DNA from 2 places in the Streptomyces sp. MNU89 genome. Region 1 is predicted to be linked to the other one. Evidence: riboswitches for the same ligand, from Rfam matches in the RefSeq annotation. Region 1 holds a riboswitch; the other holds the start of a gene.
What was found. Region 1 has a riboswitch for cyclic di-AMP ahead of E4N63_RS19425 (transglycosylase family protein). Riboswitches for the same ligand answer to the same signal wherever they lie in the genome.
Positions count from the first base shown of each region.

Region 2: another riboswitch for cyclic di-AMP. It lies ahead of E4N63_RS29055 (transglycosylase family protein); the one in region 1 lies ahead of E4N63_RS19425 (transglycosylase family protein).

Region 1 covers NZ_JAJKLL010000001.1:4,509,874-4,517,488, reverse strand. The annotation lists gene E4N63_RS19440 (DUF501 domain-containing protein) at 1-209, opposite strand, end outside; gene E4N63_RS19435 (septum formation initiator family protein) at 329-805, opposite strand; gene eno (phosphopyruvate hydratase) at 951-2,237, opposite strand; gene E4N63_RS19425 (transglycosylase family protein) at 2,525-3,256, opposite strand; cyclic di-AMP (ydaO/yuaA leader) riboswitch at 3,261-3,425, opposite strand; gene E4N63_RS30680 (transglycosylase family protein) at 3,746-4,561, opposite strand; gene E4N63_RS19415 (cytochrome P450) at 4,743-6,056, opposite strand; gene E4N63_RS19410 (lysoplasmalogenase) at 6,228-7,016, opposite strand; gene E4N63_RS19405 (DUF6479 family protein) at 7,523-7,615, opposite strand, start outside.
Region 2 covers NZ_JAJKLL010000001.1:6,766,713-6,774,327, reverse strand. The annotation lists gene E4N63_RS29060 (transglycosylase family protein) at 1-1,079, opposite strand, end outside; gene E4N63_RS29055 (transglycosylase family protein) at 1,464-2,678, opposite strand; cyclic di-AMP (ydaO/yuaA leader) riboswitch at 2,683-2,901, opposite strand; partial or broken gene E4N63_RS29050 (adenosylcobinamide amidohydrolase) at 3,273-4,098, shown strand; gene E4N63_RS29045 (rod shape-determining protein) at 4,140-5,171, opposite strand; gene gndA (NADP-dependent phosphogluconate dehydrogenase) at 5,320-6,768, opposite strand; gene E4N63_RS29035 (phosphoketolase) at 6,904-7,615, opposite strand, start outside.

The sequences.
Region 1 (7,615 bases):
GCGCGCGGGCAGGTCAGGTAGTACAGCGTGGGGAACGGGGTGCCGTCCTCCAGCCGCGGCGCCGTCTCGACCACGTCGGGCCGCCCGCAGGGACAGCGGTGCGCGATGGCCCGCAAACCGCGGGGCGGGCGGCCGAGCTGCTCGCGGAACGCCGCGATGTCGGCCTCGGTGGGTGCGGTGGGCGCGGTCTGAGGAGGGGGCGTGTCCATGCCGGTGCGGATCTCTTCGGTCGGTTCGGGTGGGAAGTTCGGGCGGGAAGTTCGGAGGGAACAAGGAGGGCGGGACGAGACGGGGAGACGGCGGGAGGGCCCGGGCCGCCCCGGGTGCGTCAGCCGCCGGAGTCCGCCCGGTCGACGTCGCTCCACAGCTTCCGGTACCAGGGGAGCTCGTCGCCGTCGTCGTCCTGCCCGGCCTCCTCCCCGGCGCCGTCCGCGCCCCGCGGCACGATGTAGCCGGTCTCGCCCGGGCGTACGTAGTGCAGCCGCTCGCGCAGCTGCCGCTCGGCGTAGGCGTCGTCCTGCCAGCGGGCCTTGAGGTCGCGCAGCTCCTCGACCGCCGCCCGCGCCTCCTCGGCGCGGCGCTGCTGTTCGGCGATCTCCGACTGCTGCGAGACCCACTGCCGCATCGGATAGGCGAGGGCGACGACCAGCGTGCACACGACCAGCGCCAGCAGCGCGGCCCGGCCCGTCAGCCGGTTGCGGCGCTGGGGCCGGGCCCGGTAGACCCGGGCGGCGGCCTGCTCGCCGAGGGCCCGGAGCCGGGTCGCGGTCGAGCCCGGCTGGGAAAAGGGGGAAAAGCCGGACAACCTCGCCCCACCGCCGGCGGGGGCACCCCTGTCGCGGTCCGCGGCCACGCTCGCCTCCCCTGTCGTCCGTTGCGTCACGTCCCCGGCCACGGTACGGGACCGGGCCGGGGACATGACGTACTGACGTACTGGCGTACTGCCGGGGCTAGCGGCCGAAGCGCGGGAACGCGGAGCGGCCGGCGTACACCGCGGCGTCGTCGAGGATCTCCTCGATGCGCAGCAGCTGGTTGTACTTGGCGACGCGCTCGGAGCGGGCCGGTGCACCGGTCTTGATCTGGCCGCAGTTGGTGGCGACGGCCAGGTCGGCGATGGTGACGTCCTCGGTCTCGCCGGAGCGGTGGGACATCATGCACTTGTAGCCGCTGCGCTGGGCCAGCTCGACGGCGTCCAGGGTCTCGGTCAGCGAGCCGATCTGGTTCACCTTCACCAGGAGCGCGTTGGCGGTGTCGCTCTCGATACCGCGGGCGAGGCGCTCGGGATTGGTGACGAACAGGTCGTCACCGACGATCTGCACCTTGTCGCCGAGCTTCTCGGTGAGGGTCTTCCAGCCCTCCCAGTCCTCCTCGTTCAGCGGGTCCTCGATGGAGACCAGCGGGTACGCGGCGACGAGCTCGGCGTAGTAGTCGGTCATCTCGGCGGCCGAGAGGGACTTGCCCTCGAAGGAGTAGGAGCCGTCCTTGTGGAACTCGGTGGCGGCCACGTCGAGCGCCAGGGCGATGTCCTGGCCCGGCTCGTAACCGGCCTTGCGGATGGCCTCCACGATGAGGTCCAGGGCCTCGCGGTTGGAGCCGAGGTTCGGGGCGAAGCCGCCCTCGTCGCCCAGGCCGGTGCCCAGGCCGCGCTCCTTCAGGACGGTCTTGAGGGTGTGGTAGACCTCCGCACCCCAGCGCACCGCCTCGGAGAAGGACTCCGCGCCGATGGGGGCGATCATGAACTCCTGGATGTCCACGTTGGAGTCGGCGTGCGAGCCGCCGTTCAGGATGTTCATCATCGGGACCGGCAGCAGGTGGGCGTTCGGGCCGCCGAGGTAGCGGAAGAGCGGCAGGTCGGACGCCTCCGAGGCGGCGTGCGCCACGGCGAGCGAGACGCCGAGGATGGCGTTGGCGCCGAGCGAGGACTTGTCGGGGGTGGCGTCCAGGTCGAACATCGCCTGGTCGATCAGCCGCTGCTCGGTGGCGTCGTAGCCGACGAGCTCCGGGCCGATCTGCTCGATGACCGCGAGGACGGCCTTCTCCACACCCTTGCCGCCGTAGCGGTTCTTGTCGCCGTCACGGAGCTCGAGGGCCTCGAACGCACCGGTGGAGGCACCGGAGGGGACGGCAGCACGGCCGGTGCTGCCGTCGTCGAGGCCGACCTCGACCTCGACCGTTGGGTTGCCTCGCGAGTCGAGGATTTCCCGGGCTACGACGACGTCGATGGACGGCACGAGCATCTCCTTCTGGGAATGTGACGCTGGATCGCAGTGTCTTTCTCGCCGCGAACGGCTCTGCGCCACGAGCCTAACCGGCCGGGGGGCCGGGGTCGGCCGACCGCCCGTCCGGCGAGACGAAAAGACATCCGAAATCCGGCATTGAGGGGGCAATCACCTCGGATGAGGTGGCTCGAAGAGGTGCCCGGGGGCGCCGTGGCGCCGGGAACGGAAAGGCACCGGCCCGGCGCCGCCGGGGGCGTGCCGGGCCGGTGCCGTGCCGCCCGGAGCGGGGCGGCCCTGCGGGGCGGTCAGCTCAGCCTGAGGAGCTGGCCGGGGTAGATGACGTCCGGGGCGTCGATCTTGTCCCGGTTCATGGCGTAGAGCTTCTGCCAGCCGCCCTTGATCCCCAGGGTCTCGGCGATCTCGGAGAGGGTGTCGCCCTCGACGACCTCGTACTTGCCGTCGACCAGCTCGGGAGCAGACTTCTTCCCCGCCCCGGCGGCTTCCCCGGTCTTCGGCGCCCCAGCCGCGTCCCGCTGCTCCGCCCGGGCGGCGGGCGCGTCCGCGGACCGCTCCTGCCGCGGCGCGGCCTGCTCCTGCTCGCCGGCGTCCCGGCCGAGTCCGGTGAGCGGGGCGACGCCGGGGGCGGGGCCGCCCGCCTTCAGCCCGCCCGCCCCGGCGCAGGTCCAGGCGCCCGGGCCCTGCATGGCGAGCAGCCGTTCGGCGGTCGCGATCTGCTCTTCCTTGGTGGCGAGGTCGGCGCGCGGGGCGTAGCGCAGCCCGCCCGCGGCCTTCCAGCTGGACTGCTTGAACTGCAGCCCGCCGTAGTGGCCGTTGCCGGTGTTGATCTTCCAGTTGCCGCTGGACTCGCACTGGGCCACGGCCTCCCAGGTGTCGACGGAGGCGGCGGAGGCGGTGTCGGCGGTGCCCACGAGCGGGATGGCCGCGGCGGTGCCGGCAGCGCCGGCGAACGTGACGATACGACGTGACTTGGGCGGGGCGGGGCGGCGGTGCCTGCCCTTGTAACCGGTACGCAGCATGAAACGTCTCTCTCACCGACGCCTGCGAGGTGAGCTGTCGGGTTGGGGCTGTGAGCGGCCCTGCCGAGTGCTCCCGCACTGGGCTTCACCCCTAGCCGGTCGGTCCGCGCGGGCGGTCCTCACGGCACTTACCTGGGTCCCCCGCTCCTGCCTACGGCGCTTGCGCGGCGACTGCCCTCCGGCCACCGGCAGGACTCGGCGTGGTGGTCGGGGGTGCCCGCTGGCGGCGAGCGATAAGACGTTAAGCACATCGTCACTGACGGGACATAACCCGACACACCGTCACTTACCTCCCGCACCGTCGTCCGTACCGCCGTTGTCGCAGGTGACGGCCGGGACGGCGAAGAGGGCGGCCGGTGGCCCCGGTTCATCCGATGGGACGCAGGGACCGCGCGCCGCACCGGTGTGCTGCCGCCCCGGCCCGGAGCGGCCGGAGCCGGTGCCCCGCGTCCCGCGGGACGGTGCGCGCCCGGCCGCCGCGGGGACGGATCAGAGCGCGGGCCGCGCCGACCACGTCGCGGCGTTCGCGGAGTACGTCCACTCACCCGACACCGAACGGTCATCCGCCGCGCCACCGTAGACGGCGTCCGGAAGCACGGCGTAGGGGCCGGGCTCCGGCGACGTGCGCTCGGTACCGCGGTCGGCCGCCGCGTCGTCACGGGAGGCGTGGCGCCCGGACGCGCGGTCCCCGTCCTCGCTCCCGGACTCCGCCGCGGTCTCCTCCGGCGCGGGCCCGCCGCGGTGCTTGCCACTCTTCGAGGGGGCCTTCTCGTCGGCGGTGCCGGACAGCCCCAGGTCAAGGAGGCCCTCGCCCGGCTCCTCCTCGTCCGACGGCGCGGCGGACTCGCCGCCCTGCCCGGGCGCGGAGTCCCCGGCGCCTGAGCCGTCGGCGTCGTCACCGGAACCGCCGATCTCCAGCAGGCCGCCGAGCAGACCGCCCGACTGCTCTCCGCCCGCGGCCTCGGAGTCTTCGGAGGCCGCGTCCGCCGCCTTGCCCTTCGCGGTGAGGCCCGCGTCCGCACCGCACTTCGGCCAGGCGCTCGGACCGACGGCCGCGAGGACCTTCTCCGCGACGGCGATCTGCGCATTGCGGCTGGCCTGGTCGGCGCTGGGCGCGTAGTCCAGCCCCCCGTACTGCTCCCACGTCTGCTGGGTGAACTGCAGCCCGCCGTAGTAGCCGTTGCCGGTGTCCGCGCTCCACAGGCCGCCGCTCTCGCACTCGGCGACCTTGTCCCAGGTGCCGGCGTCGGCGGCCTGCGCGCCCGTCGCGCCGAGCAGCGGCATCGCGATCCCCGCGCCGGCCACGCCCGCCGTGACGAGAAGGGCAGGAGCCTGACGGGGTTTGCGGTGTCTGCCGTTGCCGGAAAGCATGAAGGGCCTTTCGTCGAGGGCCGAAGGTCAAGTCCCGCCGAAAAATAGCGGGCACCGGAGGCGCGTCACAAGTCGATGTAGTGGAGATCACGCAAAGATCACGAATGATGCCACGTCAGGTGCGGCGTGTTTCCCCCGGGTCCGGTACGGGCACAGGGGCGAACTCCACCGGCAGGGTACGCAGACCGCGCATGATCAGTCCGCCGCGCCATCGCAACTCCGCCGGATCGGCCGCCAGCCGGAGATCCGGGAGCCTGCGCAGCAGGGTCGCCAGCGCGGTGCGCGCCTCCAGCCGGGCGAGCGGGGCCCCGAGACAGTAGTGGATGCCGTGGCCGTAGCCGAGGTGCGGGTTGTCGGTGCGGGAGAGGTCCGGGGTGTCCGGGTCCGTGAAGCGCGCCGGGTCGCGGTCGGCGGCGGCGAGCACCACCAGCACCGGGTCGCCGGCGTCGATGCGCTGCCCGCCGATGACGGTCGGCTCGGAGGCGTAGCGCCAGGTCGCCAGCTCCACCGGGCCGTCGTAGCGCAGCAGTTCCTCGACCCCGGTGGCCAGCAGCTCCGTCTCGCCGGCGGCCAGTGAGCGCTGGAGCCGCTCGCGCGGGCCGGGTTGGCGGAGCAGGGTGTACATGCCGTTGCCGATGAGGTTCACGGTGGTCTCGAAGCCGGCGAACAGGAGGATGAAGGCCATGGCGGCGGCCTCTCCCTCGGTGAGGTGCTCGCCGTGGTCGCTCGCCCGGATCAGACCGGAGATCAGGTCCTCACCGGGGCGGGCCACCGGTCCGAGCGCGGCCCGCTTGCGGTGGATCAGCTCGGCGAGGTAGTCGCGCATCTTCCGGACCGACCGGCCCACGCCGCCGCGCGGCGCCCGGTCGCCGCCGGGCCCGGAGTGGCGCATCATCATGCCCGCCCAGTCGCGGAAGTCGTCCTGGTCCTCGCGCGGGACGCCCAGCAGATCGCAGATCGCGTAGATGGGCAGCGGGAACGCGAACTCGTGGATGAGATCGGCCTCCCCGCGGGCGGCGAAGCCGTCGATGAGCCGGTCCGTCAGCTCCCGCACGCGCGGCTCGAAGGCGGCCACCCGGCGGGGTGTGAACGCCTTGGAGACGAGGCGGCGCAGCCGGGTGTGGTCGGGCGGGTCGATGTTCAGCAGATGGGTCATCAGGTCGGCGCCGCGCTCACCGGGAATGCCCGTCTTGCCCTTGGCGCGCGCCGACCCGGAGTGGTGCGCGGGGTTCTTCGACAACCGCCCGTCGGCCAGGGCCTGACGGGCGTCGGCGTACCGGGTCACGAGCCAGGCCTCCACCCCGCTGGGCAGCGTGGTGCGGTGCACGGGGCTGTGCTCGCGCAGCCAGGCGTACGCCGGGTACGGATCGTCGGCGAACTCCTTGGTGAACAGCTCGGGCGGGGACGGGGCGACGGTCTTCTCGGGCACGTGTCCGACCGTACCCGGCGCCCGGACGGGCCCGCGGGGCCCCCGGCCCGGGAACCGGGCGGGCCACGGACGGTGCCTGGGCGGTGGCCGGACGCTGCCCCGCCGGGGGTCCGGCCGGTGCCCCGGCGGCTCGCGGCCTCGCCCGTCGCGGAGCGTACGGCCCCAGCGGCGTCAGCCGGGCAGGGAGCGCTCCTGCTTCTCCCGGCGTTCCAGCCAGCCGGTGGTGATCAGGTATTGGCCGGCGAGATAGCCCGCCATGATCATGAGCTCCTGGCCCGGCACCTTGCGGCCCGCGGCCTGGAGGCCGATCAGCAGGTCCGAGCCGACGAACGCCACCGCTCCCGCGCCCACCTTGCCCCCGACCCCGAGGCCGGCCGCGCCCATCGTCATCAGCGCCAGGCTGTATCCGGCGACCGGCAGGCGCAGCTTCTTCTCCAGCCCCGGGGAGATGACCGCGTTGGCGGCCGCCCAGGCGGCCAGGCAGCCGAGGGCCGGCAGGGGCCGCTCGCGGATCGCGCGGAACGCGCCGAGCCGGGCGTAGCCGGTGGTGTAGCCGACCTGGGTGCCGAGGAAGGCGGCCATGCCGAGGAGAAAGGCGGGCTCGTGCTCGTCGAAGAGCAGGGCGGTGTCGCCGACGGTGGCACAGGCGAGGCCCGCGACCAGCGGTGCCGGTGCGGGCGTCTTCCCGTCGGGCCTGCGGCGCAGCACGTGGGCCGCGAGGGCGGGCATCAGCAGGGGCTTGGCGGCGCGCTCCCAGCCGCGGGGGCCGCGGGCCACGGCTATCAGGTCGGCGGCGGCCAGCGCGCCGAAGGCGACCAGCGGGCCGCGTCCGTGGCCGTCGGGCCGCGCCATCCGGGCGGCGGCCGCGGCGGTCCGCCGCAGCAGCCCGCCCCGGCGGACCGTCCGGCCGTCCCGGCCGGTGCTCCCGCCGCGTACTTCGCTCCACCCGGTGATCGTCATGCCGGGCAGTCTCGCCGTCGGTAGACACGGCGTCAACAGTCTCTGCCGGGACGGAGGACGCGGTGACGTGCGGTGATCGGTGGTGTCCCTGGTGTCTCCCGGCGCCCGGCCCTGTCGTTGTGGGATGCGGCGGGCGACCGGGGAACGGGACCGGGGCGGTGGGGCGGGCGGGACCTCAACCGGAGCCACGGGCACCGCCCGGTCCCGGGCCGTCCCGGGCGTGGGCCGGTCCCGGGCGTGGGCCGGTCCCGGGCGTGGGCCGGTCCCGGGCGGCCGCGTGGCCCGTACCCGCCTGGCCGGTTGTACGGGCGGACAGCCCCGGTCGGCAGCGGCGGCGGCCCGAGCAGGTTGTACGGGGAACGGACCGGTCGTACGGCCCGGGCAAGAACCGGGCGGGGCGGGTCCGGACGGGCAGGACGGACCGGGACGCCCTCGCCCCGGACCCGTCGGTCCGCCGACCGCTCAGCGCCGCGGCCCGGCCGCCAACCCCTCAGCCCGCCGGCCCGTCAGCCCGTGCCGTGGCCGCTGCCGCCGCGGTCCCAGGTGGGACGCTTCGGGGCGGGGCCGCCGACCTCGCCGGTGCCGGGAGCCTCCTCCTC
Region 2 (7,615 bases), 2.3 Mb from region 1:
GCCCGGACCGAGGTGCCGGTGGCGACGGGGAAGTCGACGCCCGTGTGGTAACCGCTGGACCAGCTGCTGCCGGAGGCGCGGTACGGGGTGCTCGGCGAGACGCCCGGGACGGGCGCGGAGAAGGCGCCGGAGCCGGAGCGGGAGCTCCGCTCCTCGCCGGAGCGCTCCTGCTTCCGCTCGGTCCTCTTCTTCTCCGGGGCGGCCTTCTTCTTCTCGGCCTTCTCGGCCTTCGCGGCCTGCTTCTCCGCCTTCTTGTCGGCCTTCTTGCCGGCCTTCTTCTCCGGGGCCGGGGCCGCCCGGCGTTCGGAGGTCTTGCGTTCCGAGGTCTCCGGGGCGCTCCCGGCACCGGACGCCTGCCCGCGCAGGGAGAGCCGCTGGCCGGGGAGGATCAGGTCCGGGTCCTCGCCGATCACCTCGCGGTTGGCCTCGTAGAGCCGCTGCCAGCCGCCGTCGACGTCGTGCCCGCGGGCGATGCCGAAGAGCGTGTCACCGCTGACCACGCGGTACGAGTCGGTGGTGCGGGAGCCGGGGGCGCGGGTGGCGGAGGCGGCCTGGGCCGGGTCCTTCGCCTTCCGTTCCGCGCGCTGCTGCTGCCGCTGCTCCGCCCCGGCCGCTCCCGCGGCCTTCTCCTTCTGCCGCGCGTCCTCGGCGCGCGGGCCGGACCGGTCCGCGGCCGGCGCGGTGTCCGGCCCGTCGCCGCCGCGGGCGAGGCCGGCCCGCGGGCCGCAGTTCGGCCATGCGCCGGGGCCCTGGCCGTCGAGGACCTTCTCGGCTATCGCGAGCTGCTGTGCCCGGGTGGCGAGGTCGGCGCGCGGCGCGTACCGGGTGCCGCCGAACGCCTCCCAGGTGCTCTGCGAGAACTGGAGGCCGCCGTAGTAGCCGTTGCCCGTGTTGATGTCCCAGTCGTTGCCGCTCTCGCACTCGGCGACCCGCTCCCAGGTGTCGGTGGAGGCGGCGCTCGCGCTCGCCGCGGCCACCAGCGGGAGGGCGATGCCCGCACCTCCGGCGGTGACGGTCAACGATGCCTGGGAGATACGGCTCGGCTGGTGCCGGCGGTGCCGTCCGCGGGTGGGGGGCATCGGCTGGGGTCCTCTCCTGCGCTGGGGCCGAAAAAGGCGGCCGCGCAAGGGAGTTCGCGGGCCGTGCCCAAGATAGGCGGGCGCATTCCGCGTCACAACCGATTCCGGGAATCTGCGGGACGATTATCGGATTTCGAAGAAGTGAATCTTGAAAAGGAGTGGCGCGGGGGAAGGCCCGTTTCCCGGTGTAACCCCAGCTGATCCGTGGTGCGCCGGCAGCGGCCGTCCGCCCGCCCGCTCTCCGCCCCGGAAGATCGAATTCCGCAGCGGCTTACCCCCCTTTTTTTGGCCACCGGCCCGCGCGCCCGGCCGGAAACGGGCGAGGTGCCCGTTCCCGCGGGGCGGGAACGGGCACCTCGGATGGTGCTGTGCGGTGCGGGGAGGTCAGATGGAGACGCCCTTGCCCCGCAGGTAGGCCAGCGGGTCCACGTCGGAGCCGTAGCCCTGACCGGTCCGGACCTCGAAGTGCAGGTGCGGGCCGGTGCTGTTGCCGGTGGAACCGGACAGGCCGAGCTGCTGGCCGCCCTGGACGGTCTGGCCGGCCGAGACGGACAGCGAGGACAGGTGGGCGTACTGGCTGAACTTGCCGTCGGCGTGCCGGACGACGACCTCGTTGCCGTAGGAGCCGCCCCAGCCCGCGGAGACGACCGTGCCGGAGCCGATCGACTTCACCGGGGTGCCGGAGGCGACGGAGAAGTCGACGCCGGTGTGGTAACCGCTGGACCAGCTGCCGCCCGAGGCCCGGTACGGGGTGCTCGGGGAGGCGGCGACCGGGGCGCTGAAGCCCGCGGCGTTGGCCTGGGCCTGCTGGACGGCCGGCTTCTCGGCGGCCTTGGCCGGGGCCTTGGCCTCGGACTTCTGGGCCTTCGGCGCGGCCTTGGGGGCCTCCGCCTTCGGAGCGGCCTGCTCGCCGTCCAGCGAGTACTTCTGACCCGGGAAGATCAGGTTCGGGTTACCGCCTATGACCTCGCGGTTCCCCTCGTAGATGCTCTCCCAGCCACCCTCGACGCCCTTGGCCTCGGCGATCTTGGCAAGGGTGTCACCGCTGACGACGGTGTACGAAGAGGCCTTCGCGGTGCCGGCGTCCGACGGAGACGGCTGGGCGGCCTTCTTCTCGGCCTTCGGCGCGGCCTTGGGGGCCTCCGCCTCGGGAGCCTCGGCCTTGGGGGCGTCCGCGGCCCGGCCCTGCTGCTTGGCACCGGTGTCGACGGCGGGGGCCTCGCCACCGCGGGTGAGACCGGCCTTGACGGAGCAGACCGGCCAGGCGCCCGGGCCCTGGCCCGCGAGCACCTTCTCGGCGATCGCGATCTGCTGGTCCTTGGTGGCGAGGTCCGCGCGCGGCGCGAACTCGGTACCACCGAAGGCGGCCCAGGTGCTCTGCGTGAACTGCAGGCCACCGTAGAAGCCGTTGCCCGTGTTGATGCTCCAGTTACCGGTGCTCTCGCACTCGGCGACCTTGTCCCAGGTCCCGACCGAAGCGGCGCTGGCGCCGGAGGCGCCGACGAGGGGGAGAACGAGGCCCGCGCCACCGGTGGTGACGGCGAGCGTGGCGATGGAAAGACGGCTGATGCGAGTACGGCGATGACGTCCGCGAGACATAGGGGTATTTCCTCTCCTACGCCTACGAGGTGAGCTGTCGGGTTCGGGCTGGAGTTGCCCGGACGCATTCGCACGGCCGGCTCGGCCGTCCTGCGCGTCTTCACCCCGAGCCGCACCGTGTGGTGTGTCACACGGTCCGGCGACTTACCTTTGGGTCCCCCGCTCCTGCCGTGGTGCGTCGTGGTTTCCCTCCTCCGGCGGCAGGATTCGGCGTTCCGGAGGAAGAATGCCCGCCAAGCTTTCGGCGGAGCAGCGGCAAACGTAAGCGCTCGGTTTTCACCAAGGCAAGGAGAAGTCGGGCAGCCCGGTGTTTACCAGCGGTATTTGCGGAGATGACGTGACGCGGTGCACACAACCCTCAGCAAAGAGCGACGAAAATCCTCGCCGTTCGCCGCCCGGAAACAGCAGAGGGTTACATCCTCGACGAAACAGCGGCATGCGAATGCATTGCGTCACCTTTCCCCTCCGCATTCTGTGAAGCGCGTCACCGGTGGATGTTTTGTCCGTTTTGAGGGGGTCTTGGGTGGGAGTGGGGCGGCGGCCCGGGTCGCGGCCGGGCCGCCCGCCCCCTTCCCGCGGCCGGCGTCTACGATCATGGCCACCGGGCGCCGGGCCACTCCCCGGCCGCCTCCCGGACCCGGCCGACGGAGGACTGCCGCCGTGACCACCACCCCTGCCCGCGCCGCGGCCGCGCCCGTACCGGTCCTGCTGCGGGCCGAGCGGCTCGCCCGCACCGAGGACGGAGCCTGCCGCCACGCCCTGCTGTGGCGCGCCGGGCCGGGCTGGCGGATGGCCAGCAGCGCCGTCCTGGGCGGCGGCCTCGGTGAACGCGGCTGGGTGCTCAACGCCCAGGTGCGCCCCGGCTACACCCGTACCGATCCCGCCCGCCATCTGGCCGGGCTGGCCCGGGACGCCGGGCTGGCCGGGCCCGGTGTGGGGCTGATGACGGCAGCCGAGGTGGACGCGTGCACCCGCGCCGCCGACGGCGGTGTGGAGGCGCTGGTGACCACCGGCATCGGTGTCTGCGGCTGGGCCGCCTCCCCGGCCCGGGTTCCCCGGCACCCCGCCGCCGGGGACGGTCAACATCGTCGTCGCCGTACCGGCCCCGCTCGGCGACGCCGCACTCGTCAACGCCGTCGCCACGGCGACCGAGGCCAAGGTCCAGGCCCTGCTCGACGCGGGCTTCGACTGCTCCGGCACCCCCTCGGACGCGGTGTGCGTCGCGGCCCGCGCCGCCCGGCCCGGCGAGGAGCCGGAAGCCTTCGGCGGGCCGCGGTCCCTCTGGGGCGCGCGGCTGGCACGGGCGGTCCACACCGCCGTACGGGAGGGCGCCCGGCGGGAGCGGGAGCACACGGCGGCGGGCCCGGGCGGGCCGGCGCCGCACCCCCGCACCCTGCCGGGCTGCCGCGCGGAGGTCTGAACTCCCGCCGGCGCGGGGGCCGGTGGCGGCCGCGGTGCCCGTCACAGCGGGGCCAGCATCTGCCGGCGGGCGGCCGGGTCGACCTCGTCGATCCAGCGCGCGGTCCCGTCGAGTACGGAGGAGCGCGGCGCCCCGGCGAGATGGACGGTCATGCCGATGGCCCGCCCCAGCCGGTCCGGGAGGCCGTCGAAGAGCGCCCCGCCGCCCGTGACCACCAGCCCGCGCTCCACGATGTCGTCCGCGACGCCGCCGGGGCAGTTGCCGATGGCGGTGACGACCAGCCGGGCGATGCGCCGGATCTCCGGCTCGATGATGTCCCGCAGCTCCCCCGCCGCGACCGAGACGGTCTTGGGCAGATCGGTGACGCGGTCCCGGCCCCGGACCGGCAGCCGGGTGCCGGGCGCGGTCTCCGCCACCCGGCCGAGACCGGTCTTGACGGCCTCCGCCGCGCTCGTGCTCAGCGCCAGGGTGTGCTCCCGCTGGAGGTGGGTGACCAGGGCGGAGGTCACGGCGTCGCCCGCGACCGGCGAGGACTCGGCGGAGACCAGAGTGCCGAAGGCGAAGGCGCAGATCTCCGTGGTCCCGGCGCCGATGTCGACGATCATGGTGCCGCCGGAGTCCCAGAGCGGCAGCCCGGCGCCCAGGGCCGCGAGCATCCCCTTGGGCAGCAGCCGCACCCACCGGGCACCGGCCTGGAGCAGCACCTCCTCGGCGGCGATCCGCTGCACCTCGGTGGCGGAGGCGGGGACGCCCGTCACGACCCCCGGCGGCAGCAGACCGCGCCGGGAGGGGCCGCCGCCGCCCAGCGCGTGCCGGAGCAGCAGGGCGGCGGCGTCGAAGTCCGTGACGACGCCGCGGCTGAGCGGCACCACCGCCTCGATGTCCGGCGGGGTGCGGCCGAGGATCCGGCCCGCCTGGTCGCCGACGGCGACCACCTGCCGGGACCCGGTGGTCACCGCGATGACGGACGCGCCGTCGTAGCGGTGGCCCCCGCGCGGCCCGCGGACGCGGATGCGGGAGGTGCCGAGGTCCACCGCTACGGGGGGTCCGCCGGAGGTGCGGGACCAGCGCATGGGGAGTCCTTTCCGGACGGCTGCTCTCCGGATCAGACTCGCGCGGGCGGGGCCGCCGGCGGGCGAGGCGCTCCCCTCACTCCCTCGAAAGTGTGATGATCGGCCCGCAGGGGCCGCCCGCACGGCCCCGTCGCGGGCCCTCCCGGCGTCAGCCGGCGACTTCGGAGCGGTCGCCGCCCCAGAGCGTGTGGAAGCTGCCCTCGCGGTCCACGCGCCGGTAGGTGTGCGCCCCGAAGTAGTCGCGCTGGCCCTGGGTGAGCGCGGCCGGCAGCCGCTCGGCGCGGAGCGCGTCGTAGTAGGCGAGGGCGGCGGAGAAGCCGGGCGTCGGCACCCCGTGCGCCACGGCCGTGCCGACCACCGTGCGCCAGTCCCGCTGCGCCGCGCCGATCTCCCCCGCGAACTCACTGTCGGCCAGGAGCGTGGGCAGCTTGGGGTCGGTGTCGAAGGCGGCGCGGATGCGGTCGAGGAACGCGGCCCGGATGATGCAGCCGCCGCGCCAGATCGCGGCCACCGCCCCCGGGTCGATCGTCCAGCCGTACTCGCCGGCGGCCGCGTCGATCATGTTCCAGCCCTGGGCGTAGGAGACGACCTTCGAGGCGTAGAGCGCCTGCTCCACCTGGTCCGCGAAGTGCCGGGCGTCCTCCGCCCCGAGCGTCGCGCGCTGCGGGCCCGGCAGGCCCCCGGCGGCCTGCCGCAGCCCCGCGTGGCCGGAGACGGAGCGGGCGAAGACCGCCTCGGCGATGCCGGACACCGGGACACCCAGATCGAGCGCCGTCTGCACCGTCCAGCGGCCGGTGCCCTTCTGGCCGGCGCTGTCGGCGACGACGTCCACGAACGGCCGGCCGGTCGCGGCGTCGGTGTGGGCCAGGACCTCGGCGGTGATCTCGATGAGATACGAGTCGAGGCGGCCGGTGTTCCAGGTGCGGAAGATCTCGGCGATCTCGGCGGGCCGGTAGCCGGCCACCTGGCGCAGCAGGTCGTAGGCCTCGCCGATGAGCTGCATGTCGGCGTACTCGATGCCGTTGTGCACCATCTTGACGAAGTGCCCGGCGCCGTCCGCCCCGATGTGGGTGCAGCAGGGCGTGCCGTCGGAGGCCTTGGCGGCGATGTCCTCCAGCAGCGGGCCGAGGGCGGCGTAGGCCTCGGGCGAGCCGCCGGGCATGATGCTGGGCCCGTTGAGCGCGCCCTCCTCCCCGCCGGAGATCCCGGTGCCGACGAAGTGGAGGCCGCGCTCGCGCAGCGCGGCCTCCCGGCGGCGGGTGTCCTCGAAGTGCGCGTTGCCGCCGTCGATGATCATGTCGCCGGCTTCGAGCAGCGGGGCGAACTCGTCGATCACCGCGTCGGTGGACATGCCCGCCTTCACCATGATCACCACGCGGCGGGGCCGCTCCAGCGAGGCGACGAAGGCGGCCGGGTCGTCGGACGGGAGGAAGGTGCCCTCGTGGCCGAACTCCTCGACCAGGGCCCGGGTACGGGTCGCGGTGCGGTTGTGCAGCGCCACGGTGTGGCCGTGCCGGGCGAGATTGCGGGCCAGATTGCGGCCCATCACCGCCAGCCCGGTGACCCCGATCTGCGCCTTCGTCCCGGTGTCTGCCATATCTCAAGACTCCCTCGATGGCGGGGTTGCCCCGCGTCTGTGCGTCTGCTGCGGTCGCCGCGCTTCCGGCGGCCCGCCGTACCTCCGCGGCCCGGCCCGCCCGCGCGGCCACCCGCCCCGCGGGCGACCGGGCCGCTAAGCCCAGGTCCACTCGCGGATCTCGGGCATGTCCTGGCCGTGCTCCCGGATGTACGAACGGTGTTCGTTGCGCTTGTCCTTCATCAGCTGGCGGACCCCGATCGCCCGGAGTGCCAGCCCGGGCACCCGGTCGATGACGTCCATCACCAGCCGGTAGCGGTCCATGTCGTTCAGCACGACCATGTCGAACGGTGTTGTGGTGGTGCCCTGCTCCTTGTAGCCCCGGACGTGGATGTTGGCGTGGCCGTTCCGCCGGTAGGTGAGCCGGTGGATCAGCCACGGATAGCCGTGGTAGGCGAAGATGACGGGCTTGTCGGCGGTGAATACGGCGTCGAACCCGTGATCGTTCAGCCCGCTGGGATGTTCCGTGTGGGGCAGCAGCCGCATCAGGTCCACGACATTGACCACCCGGACGGCCAGATCGGGCAGATGCGCACGGAGCAGCGAAGCCGCGGCCATGACCTCCTGGGTGGGCACGTCGCCCGCGGCGGCGAGGACCACGTCCGGCTCCCGGCCGGTGTCGCTGCCGGCCCAGCCCCAGACGCTGACGCCGCGCTCCACGTGGTTGACGGCGTCGTCGAGGGAGAGCCAGTCGAAGCAGGGCTGCTTCCCGGCCGCGACGATGTTGATCAGGTCGCGGCTGTCGAGGGTCTTCCCGGCGACGGCCAGCAGGGTGTTGGCGTCCGGCGGCAGATAGACCCGGATGGTC